3 regions of the Streptomyces sp. NPDC002602 genome follow, and region 1 is predicted to be linked to each of the others. Evidence: riboswitches for the same ligand, from Rfam matches in the RefSeq annotation. Region 1 holds a riboswitch; each other region holds the start of a gene.

What was found. Region 1 has a riboswitch for cyclic di-AMP ahead of ACFYW3_RS33985 (transglycosylase family protein). Riboswitches for the same ligand answer to the same signal wherever they lie in the genome.
Region 2: it holds a riboswitch for cyclic di-AMP, as region 1 does, so the genes downstream of both, ACFYW3_RS00470 (M23 family metallopeptidase) here and ACFYW3_RS33985 (transglycosylase family protein) in region 1, are expected to answer to the same signal.
Region 3: it holds a riboswitch for cyclic di-AMP, as region 1 does, so the genes downstream of both, ACFYW3_RS02975 (peptidoglycan DD-metalloendopeptidase family protein) here and ACFYW3_RS33985 (transglycosylase family protein) in region 1, are expected to answer to the same signal.

Annotation. Positions count from the first base shown of each region.
Region 1 covers NZ_JBIAQX010000020.1:21,696-24,961, forward strand. Annotated here, with positions in the region: gene ACFYW3_RS33980 (transglycosylase family protein) at 20-1,042, shown strand; cyclic di-AMP (ydaO/yuaA leader) riboswitch at 1,320-1,490, shown strand; gene ACFYW3_RS33985 (transglycosylase family protein) at 1,494-2,213, shown strand; gene eno (phosphopyruvate hydratase) at 2,488-3,266, shown strand, end outside.
Region 2 covers NZ_JBIAQX010000001.1:120,679-123,944, forward strand. Annotated here, with positions in the region: gene ACFYW3_RS00460 (pitrilysin family protein) at 1-49, shown strand, start outside; gene ACFYW3_RS00465 (pitrilysin family protein) at 70-1,437, shown strand; cyclic di-AMP (ydaO/yuaA leader) riboswitch at 1,621-1,780, shown strand; gene ACFYW3_RS00470 (M23 family metallopeptidase) at 1,793-2,593, shown strand; gene ACFYW3_RS00475 (GntR family transcriptional regulator) at 2,748-3,266, shown strand, end outside.
Region 3 covers NZ_JBIAQX010000001.1:746,422-749,687, forward strand. Annotated here, with positions in the region: gene ACFYW3_RS02965 (aspartate aminotransferase family protein) at 1-329, shown strand, start outside; gene ACFYW3_RS02970 (tyrosine-protein phosphatase) at 382-1,197, opposite strand; cyclic di-AMP (ydaO/yuaA leader) riboswitch at 1,508-1,694, shown strand; gene ACFYW3_RS02975 (peptidoglycan DD-metalloendopeptidase family protein) at 1,699-2,727, shown strand; gene ACFYW3_RS02980 (SGNH/GDSL hydrolase family protein) at 2,891-3,266, shown strand, end outside.

The DNA.
Region 1 (3,266 bases):
ATGCGAAAGGTACAGCCTCATGCGTTCCGGGAACGGCCGCCACAGACGCCCCAAGCAAATACCCGCACTCGTCGTCACCGCCGGAGTCACCGGTTCCGCGCTCGCCCTGCCGCTGCTCGCGGCAACCAACGCGAGCGCCGCCGACGCCGGCACGTGGGACACGGTCGCCGAGTGCGAGAGCGGCGGTTCCTGGAGCGCCAACTACGGCAGCGGCGCCTACGGGGGACTCCAGTTCACCCAGGAGCAGTGGAACGAGGCCGGCGGACTCGACTACGCGACGCGCCCCGACCTCGCCAGCCGCTCCCAGCAGATCGCCATCGCCGAGAAGGTGCTGGCCTCGCAGGGCCCCCAGGCGTGGCCGCTCTGCGCGTCCTCGGCCGGCCTGACGCGACAGGGCCCGTCGGCCGCGGTGGACCCGGGCCGGGTCGAGGCGCCCGCGCCGGTCGCGCCCACGCCCTCCCGCCCGGACTCCGCGGTGCCGAAGAGCGGTTCCACGCCGGCCACCGACTTCGGGGTGCCGACGCCCACCGCGCCCACCCCGACCCTGCCCTCCCCGTCCGGCGTGCCGTCGTTCACGCTGCCCGACGTACCGCAGGGGCCCAACGCCGGACTGCCCGTCATGCCGGACCCGGACCCGACCCTTCCGACCGGCCCGAGCAACCAGCCGCCGGTCGCCCCGACCACCCCGGGCGGCACGACCACCCCGGCGGTCCCCTCGGACCCCGCCAGGGACCCGAACCCGGCCGACCCCTCCACCACGCCCTCGGCGCCGACGGGCACTCCGACGGGCACCCCGACCGACTCGGCGGCGGACGGCGGCGGCAAGCACCGCGGCCCGGCGGCGAACGAGGGCCTCGGGGCCGTTCCCAACACCGCGCCGGAGCCCGTCTACACGGTGAAGGCGGGCGACAGCCTGACCGCCATCGCGGACGCCAAGGGACTCAAGGGCGGTTGGACCAAGCTCTACGAGGCCAACGAGCAGGTCATCGGAGGGGACGCGGACCTCATCAAGCCCGGCCAGAACCTGGATCTAACCAAGTAATAGGGGCAGTTCGGGCACCCATTAAGATCCGAATGTCCGGTTTCGGCAAGTGAGACATGCGTCTCTTCCGCCCAACTGGCGCGTCACGTATCGAAGCTGCCGCAAACCCTGCCCTCACCTGCGCAAACGTCCCTAAGCGGAACGCAAGTAGGGCCCTTTCCCCCCGATGTTGCTCGTTGAACATCGGGGGGAGACCTGTCTACCTTCTGAATCGCTCGCCACCGCGAGCCTCTTCGACCGCATCGCCGAATCCTGCCGGCGGACGGAGAGAACAGTCGTCGCGCAAGCGCCGAAGGCAGGAGCGGGGGAACCAAGGTAGGCGCCGGGACGGGCCGTCGAGAGACGGCCGCGAACCGGCTGGGGGTTAAGACGCACGCCAGTCGTGCGGCCGGGCAACTCACTCGCCCGAACCCGACAGCTCACCTCGTAGGCGTCGGTGAGGAGAAACTCCATGCTGCTTTCCGGCAAGGGCAAGCACCGTCGCGGCTCCAAGGCCGCCCGCATCGTCACGCTCGCCGGCGTCGCCGGTGTCGCCGTCGCGGCCCCGCTGATGGCCGCGGGCTCCGCGTCCGCCGCCACCACCTCCGAGTGGGACAAGGTCGCCTCCTGCGAGTCCGGTGGCAACTGGTCCATCAACACGGGCAACGGCTACTACGGCGGCCTGCAGTTCTCGTCCGGCACCTGGGCCGCCTACGGCGGCAAGGCGTACGCCTCGCAGGCCAACCAGGCCTCCAAGTCGCAGCAGATAGCCATCGCCGAGAAGGTCCTCAAGGGCCAGGGCAAGGGTGCCTGGCCGTCCTGTGGCGTGGGCCTGTCCAACTCCTCGTACGACGGCGGCGGCTCGGCCGAGACCCCCAAGCCGCAGAAGCAGCAGGCCGCTCCCAAGAAGCAGAAGGTCGCGCCGAAGACGGAGACCAAGCGCTCCGAGGGCTCCACCACCACCCGCTCCGAGCGTTCCACGGCCGCCCCGGCGCCGCAGAAGGCCCCGAAGGCGACCGCCGCCCCGAAGATCGGCAACGGCTCGTACGAGGTCAAGGCCGGCGACACCCTGGGCACCATCGCCGACGCGAACGGCGTCAAGGGCGGCTGGCAGAAGCTGCACGAGCTGAACAAGGACATCGTCCCGGACGCCGACCTGATCTACCCCGGGCAGAAGCTGAACCTCAGCTGAACCCCCCGATGACACCGCGTCAGTCCTGACGCACCCCCTGCCCGGCGCGTACCCCTCCACGCGCCGGGCGGTGGCGTGTCCGGGCCCGGTGACACCCGATCCCGCGGACGATCAAGAGTCGTATGTCCTGGAAGAAGGGTATTCGGGCCCTTTTTCGTCCCAGGACCCGGGCGGTCGGCCGGTCGAGTGGCCGGAGCCGGTTAGGCTCTAGTCGGCAAGGCCATCCCACGGCCTGACCCACCACCGCACACCCAGCGTCACATCCCAGAAGGAGATGCTCGTGCCGTCCATCGACGTCGTCGTAGCCCGGGAAATCCTGGACTCCCGAGGCAACCCCACGGTCGAGGTCGAGGTTGGCCTCGACGATGGCAGCACCGGTCGTGCTGCAGTTCCGTCCGGCGCCTCCACCGGTGCATTCGAGGCCATCGAGCTGCGTGACGGTGACCCCAACCGTTACTTCGGCAAGGGTGTCGAGAAGGCCGTCCTCGCCGTCATCGAGCAGATCGGCCCGGAGCTCGTCGGCTACGACGCCACCGAGCAGCGCCTGATCGACCAGGCCATGTTCGACCTGGACGCCACCGACAACAAGGGCTCCCTCGGCGCCAACGCCATCCTCGGCGTGTCCCTCGCCGTCGCGCACGCCGCGTCCGAGGCCTCGGACCTGCCGCTCTTCCGCTACCTCGGCGGCCCGAACGCGCACCTGCTGCCCGTCCCGATGATGAACATCCTCAACGGTGGGTCGCACGCCGACTCCAACGTGGACATCCAGGAGTTCATGATCGCCCCGATCGGCGCGGAGTCCTTCTCCGAGGCGCTGCGCTGGGGTGCCGAGGTCTACCACACCCTGAAGAAGGTCCTGCACACCAAGGGCCTCTCCACCGGCCTGGGCGACGAGGGCGGCTTCGCCCCGAACCTGGAGTCGAACCGCGCCGCGCTGGACCTCATCGTCGAGGCCATCAAGCAGGCCGGCTACGTCCCCGGCAAGGACATCGCGCTCGCGCTCGACGTCGCCGCGTCCGAGTTCTACAAGGACGGCAAGTACGAGTTCGAGGG
Region 2 (3,266 bases), on a different contig from region 1:
GGCCGACGAGTCCGACGAGAACGACGAGAACGAAGGGGCGGAGCAGTGAGCGACACCGCAGCCGTCACGATGACCTTCCACCCGCGGCCGGAGGCCGGCGAGGCCAGGCCGTGGGCCTTCCCGGCCCCCGAGCGCGGTGCGCTCGCCAACGGGCTGACCCTGCTGCGCTGCCACCGTCCGGGGCAGCAGGTCGTCGCCGTCGAGATCAACCTCGCCGCCCCGCTCGACGCGGAGCCCGAGGGCCTGGACGGGGTGGCCACCATCATGGCCCGCGCCCTGTCCGAGGGCACCGACAAGCACTCCGCCGAGGAGTTCGCGGCGGAGCTGGAGCGCTGCGGAGCGACCCTCGACGCGCACGCCGACCACCCGGGCCTGCGGGTCTCGCTGGAGGTTCCCGCCTCCCGCCTGGCGAAGGCGCTCGGCCTGCTCGCCGAGGCACTGCGCGCCCCGGCCTTCGCGGACAGCGAGGTCGACCGGCTGGTGCGCAACCGACTCGACGAGATCCCGCACGAGTCGGCCAACCCGCAGCGCCGCGCCGCCAAGCAGCTCTCCAAGGAGCTGTTCCCGGCCGACCTGCGGATCTCCCGGCCCCGCCAGGGCACCGAGGAGACGGTCGCCCGCATCGACTCCGGTGCCGTACGCGCCTTCTACGAGGCCCACGTGCGCCCCGCGACCGCCACCGCGGTGGTCGTGGGCGACCTGACCGGGATCGACCTGGACGCCGTCCTGGCGGACACCCTGGGCGCCTGGACGGGCAATTCCGCCGATCCGCTCCCGGTGCCGCCGGTGACGGCCGACGACACGGGCCGCGTGGTCATCGTGGACCGCCCCGGAGCGGTCCAGACGCAGCTCCTGATCGGCCGGATCGGCGCGGACCGTCACGACCGCGTCTGGGCGGCCCAGGTGCTCGGCACGTACTGCCTCGGCGGCACCCTCACCTCGCGCCTCGACAAGGTGCTGCGCGAGGAGAAGGGGTACACCTACGGCGTGCGCGCCTTCGGGCAGGTGCTGCGTTCGACCGCCGACGGCAAGGGCGCGTCGATGCTGGCCATCAGCGGCTCGGTGGACACCCCGAACACCGGCCCGGCGCTGGAGGACCTCTGGACGGTGCTGCGCACCCTCGCGGAGGGCGGTCTGACCGATGCCGAACGGGACGTGGCGGTGCAGAACTTGGTGGGCGTGGCCCCGCTGAAGTTCGAGACCGCCGCCTCGGTCGCGGGCACCCTCGCCGATCAGGTGGAGCAGGAACTGCCGGACGACTACCAGGCCCGGTTGTACGCCCAACTCGCCGCGACGGGAACGGTGGAGGCGACTTCGGCCGTGGTCAACGCCTTCCCCGTGGACCGGCTGGTCACGATCCTCGTGGGCGACGCGTCGCAGATCGCGGAGCCCGTGCGGGCGCTGGGGATCGGCGAAGTGAGCGTCGTCGGCAACTGACCTGAAATCAAAGGGGCTCAGGCGACTTGTCGCCTGAGCCCCTTTTGTCCATTTAGTGGTGAGGTTGCTTGTATGCGGTGTGGCGTAGGTAACAAAAGCGCGCACCTGTTTGGCGATTGACTGAAGATCCGCCTAGCGTCGGCCGTGCTGTTCGTCAGTTGTGCCCGCCGCACCCGCGGCACCGGACAGCGATCGCCGAGTCCCCGTCAGGCGCGAGCCTGGGGAGCCGGGGACCCACATGTGTCCCTGGGGTGAATCGGACCGCCTCGCAAGAGGGGGCCCGTAGGAGACCTTCCTGCTCCGAACCCGTCAGCTAACCCGGTAGGCGAGAAGGAAGGAAAGGATCAACCTCTTCATGGCGTTTGGCAGCAATCGTGTCGCCGGTAAGCACCGCGGTTCGAGCCGTTTGAGCCGCAAGACCGCCGGCTACGCCGGTATAGCCGCCCTCGCCACCACCGGCGTCGTGGGCACGCTGGCCGGCCCCGCGTTCGCCGCGGGCGAGCCCGCCGCCCCCACGGTGGAGGACACCGGCCTCAACGCCGTCGTCGTCGCCGAGGACCTCCAGGGTGAGATCGAGACCCAGGCCGAGTCCCAGCAGCGCGCCGCCGACATCACCGCCGCGAAGGCGCAGGCCGAGGCCGACGCCAAGCAGCGCGCCGCCGAGTCCAAGCGCCTCGCCGAGGCCAAGGCGAAGGCCGAGCGAGAGGCCGCGGAGCGTGCGGCCCGCGAGGCCGAGCGCAAGCGCCTCAACACCTTCGTCGCTCCCGTCGACGGCTCCTACGTCAGCACGCAGTACCACGCGGGCGGCGGCATGTGGTCCTCCGGCAGCCACACGGGCATCGACTTCCACGCGGCGTCCGGCACCTCGGTCCACGCCGTGGGCGCCGGCACGATCGTCGAGGCCGGCTACGGCGGCGCGTACGGCAACAACGTCGTCATCAAGCACAACGACGGCACGTACACCCAGTACGGGCACATGTCCTCGCTGGACGTCTCCGTCGGCCAGCAGGTCACCCCGGGCCAGCAGATCGGCCTGTCGGGCTCCACGGGCAACTCCAGCGGCCCGCACCTGCACTTCGAGGCCCGCACCGGCTCGCAGTACGGCTCGGACATCGACCCGATCGCATACCTGCGCTCGCACGACGTCAACGTCTGATCGCTCCGCGACTCTTCGCTGAAGGCCCCGGCTCATCGAGCCGGGGCCTTTCGCGTTGGCGGGAAAATGTTTCACATCCAGGGCCGTCCTCGGAAATTATCGTGTGTTGCAATAGAGTCGCGGCACGGTCACGAAATCAAGCGGAGGTCCGGTCTTGCGAATTCCTGCGCACGCGGTATGCACAGCAATCCGCGACGACATCATCTCCGGGGTCTTCGGGCCCGGCGGCCGCCTCACCGAGGAAGTGCTGGCCCGCCGTTACGGGGTTTCGCGCGTCCCGGTCCGCGAGGCCCTGCGCACCCTGGAGTCCGAGGGCTTCGTCACGACCCGCCGGCACGCCGGCGCCTGTGTGGCCGAGCCGACCGAGCAGGAGGCCTCGGACCTCCTGGAGCTGCGGATGCTGTTGGAGCCCCTCGCCGCCTCCCGGGCGGCCCGCCGACGCACCGAGGCGCACCTGAAGGTGCTGCGCGGACTGGTCAGGCTGGGCCAGGAACGGGCCAGGAGAGCCCAAGGGGAGGATCTGCGGGCCCTGGGGGGCTGGTTCCACGAGACGCTGTCCCAGGCGTCCGCGAGCCCCGGGCTGATCGCCCTGCTGACGCAGACGCGCCACAAGATCGCCTGGATGTTCTCGGTGGAGGCCCCGACGCGCCCCGTGGACTCCTGGGCCGAGCAC
Region 3 (3,266 bases), on a different contig from region 1:
GCGGTCGCGGCCTGATGATCGGCATCGAGTTCGGCCGACCGTCCTCGCTGGGGCTGCGCAGCCGTTGGACGATGCTCCAGGCGGCCCGCAAGGGGCTCTTCGCGCAGATGGTCGTGGTGCCGCTGCTCCAGAAGCACCGGATCCTCACCCAGGTCTCCGGGGATCACCTGGAGGTCATCAAGCTCATTCCGCCGCTGATCGTGGACGAGCGGGACGTCGACCGGTTCGTCGGCGCCTTCCGCGAGGTCATGGACGAGGCGCACGGCGGGGGCGGGCTGATGTGGGAGTTCGGCAGGACGCTCGTGAAGCAGGCCGTCGGCAACCGCTGACGGCCCGCTTCCACCGGCGGTGCCCGCCGTCGACGGGATCGGACCGACGGGATCAGACCGGCTCTTCCAGGAGCCGGTCCCGCAGCCGGTCGAGGGTCTCGGGCGTCAGCCCGAGACCCTCCGTCAGATAGCCGTCCACCCCGCCCCAGGTCTCGTCGACGACCTCGAACGCGGCGCCCAGGTACTCGGCGCGGGCGTCGAAGAGCGGGGCGAGCAGGGCCATGACCTCGGGCGAGCGGGCCTCGGGCGCGTCACTGCCCCGGCGGACCCGGTAGCGGTTGTGCGGGGCGTTCGACTCCAGGTAGTCCGCCACGATCACCTCGCGCTCCACCCCGAGCGCGAGCAGGGTGACGGCGATCGACAGGCCGGCCCGGTCCTTGCCCGCCGCGCAGTGCATCAGGGCGGGGAGGCTCTCCTCGGCGAGGGCGCGCACGACCCGACCGTGTTCGACGGTCCGGTTCCGGATGATGCCGCGGTAGGAGTTCTCCATCCGGGCGGCGGCCTTTCCGTCGCCCAGTACGTCACGCAGTCGGTCGAGCTCGCCGTCGCGGACCATCGTCCAGAACTCCCGACCGTCGGCGGGATCGGAGAGGGGGATGTTCACGTTGAGGACGCCGGGCAGCGCCACGTCCTGCCCTTCCAGGGCGTGATCGGCGTCGTTGCGGAAGTCGAAGACGGTGTGCAGCCCGAGCGATACGAGGAACTGTGCATCGGTTTCGGTGGCATGTGCGAGATGTCCGCTTCGGAAGAGTCGTCCTGACCTGACCCTCCGTCCGTCGATGGTCGTCAGCCCGCCCACGTCACGGAAGTTGCGCACTCCGGACAGTTCGGGCGTCACGGACGGGGTTCGGGGTATCTGCCGGGTCAAGGGGGTTCCTCCGCGTCGTCGTGAGTGTCCGAATTACACTACTTGGAAACAACTTGCCATGAGCGGCGGCGAGATCGCGCCACGCTCCGTGAGCCAGATCATACGGTGACCGTGCGTGCCTGATCACGAAACTCGAATTGCCATGTGACGAGGGTTGTTGCCGGCCCGGAATGGACAGAGGGTGACGGGAATTTCGCCGTCCCCCCATGTCTGGGATTCCGTCAGGAAATTCATGGCTTGTTGTGTGCGGCAGGACTCGATTACCTTCGCGATCGATCCGGGTGGACCGCCTAATCCTGCCGCCGCCCGGGAACCCCACCCGACTATTCACGCGCGCGGCAGGAGCGGGGGAACCAGGTAAGCCGCCGTTCCGGGCCTCGTCTCCGGGACGGCTAGGGGTGAAGCCGCACTTCGGCCGTCGTCACCGACGCCGATGCCCGGCCGGACATCTCCAGTCCGAACCCGACAGCTCACCTCGCAGGCGTCGGAGAGGAATTCGCCATGCCCGCAAAGGGTAAGCACCGCCGTCCGAAGACCAGTTCGCTGTCCCGCGGGTTCGCCGTCGCGGGAACCGGTGGTGCGGCTCTCGCCCTGCCGCTGATCGGAGCCGCCGGCGCCCACGCGGCCGGCGCACCCGCATCGGCCCCCGTCGCCGCGCCCGTGTCGGCCCCGGACGCCGCGCCCGTCTCGGTCCCGCAGGCCCCGGTGTCCCTCCAGGCCACCCAGGCCGCTCCCGTCGCCGCGAAGGCCGCCCCGACCGTCTACACCGTCGTGTCGGGCGACTACCTCTCGAAGATCGCCGCCGACCGTCAGGTCTCCGGTGGCTGGGAGCGGCTGTACGCCGACAACCGGCAGGCCGTCGGCTCCGACCCCTCGATGATCCACCCCGGCCTGAAGCTGAACCTCGGCGCGGCCGCTCCCGCCGCCGAGTCCGCCCCCGCTCCGGCCCGCCCGTCGCAGTCGCGCTCCGCGAAGGGTGCCGCCGCCGCTCCGGAGTCGACCGACCGGTCCTCCGGCGCCGCTCAGGCCGACTCCGAGGCCGGTTCCGCCTCCAAGGCCCCCGCCAAGCGGCCCGCGGCCCCCACCGGCCAGGGTGATGACACCTCCGCGAACTCCGGTACGGGCACCGGCTTCGTCGCCCCGGTCGGCGGCGGGATCTCCACCCAGTACCGCGCCTCCGGCGCCATGTGGTCCTCCGGTTACCACACCGGCGTCGACTTCATCGCGAGCTCCGGCACCACCGTCAAGGCCGTCGGCGCGGGCACCGTGGTCTCCGCCGGATGGGGCGGCGCGTACGGCAACGAGGTCGTGATCCGGCACGCGGACGGCAAGTACTCGCAGTACGGCCACATGTCCTCGCTGTCCGTCTCGACGGGCCAGAGCGTCACGCCCGGACAGCGGATCGGGCTCTCCGGCTCCACCGGCAACTCCTCCGGCCCGCACCTCCACTTCGAGATCCGCACCGGCCCGTCCTACGGCTCGGACGTGGACCCGCTGGCCTACCTCCGCTCGAAGGGCGTCAGCATCTGACGCACGGCCCGCAGGAGCACGGACACGCGTGAGGCCGGGACCCGAGGGGGGTCCCGGCCTCACGCGATTCTTATTCCACGTATGCATGGTGGGATAGATCACGGTCCGTCAACCCCTCATTACGTTGGCGTAGGTCGGCCGCGGGGGTGAAGGATGTCGAGCTGTGGCAGCGACGAAGACGACACTCAAGACCATCGGCTCGTACGCGGCGATCGGGGACAGCTTCACCGAGGGCGTGGGGGACCCGGGACCCGGGGATTCGCATCTCGGCTGGGCGGACCGGCTGGCCGTACTCCTGGCCGATCGGCGTGAAGAACACGATTTCCGGTACGCCAACCTGGCCGTGCGCGGAAAGCTCCTCGACCAGATCGTGGCCGACCAGGTACCCAGGGCCAAAGCCCTCGCGCCGGACCTGGTCACCTTCTGCGCGGGCGGCAACGACATCATCCGGCCGGGCAGCGACCCGGACGCCACGGCGGAACGCTTCGAGGCGGCCGTGGCCGACCTGGTCGGCTCCGTCGGACAGGTCATGATCACGA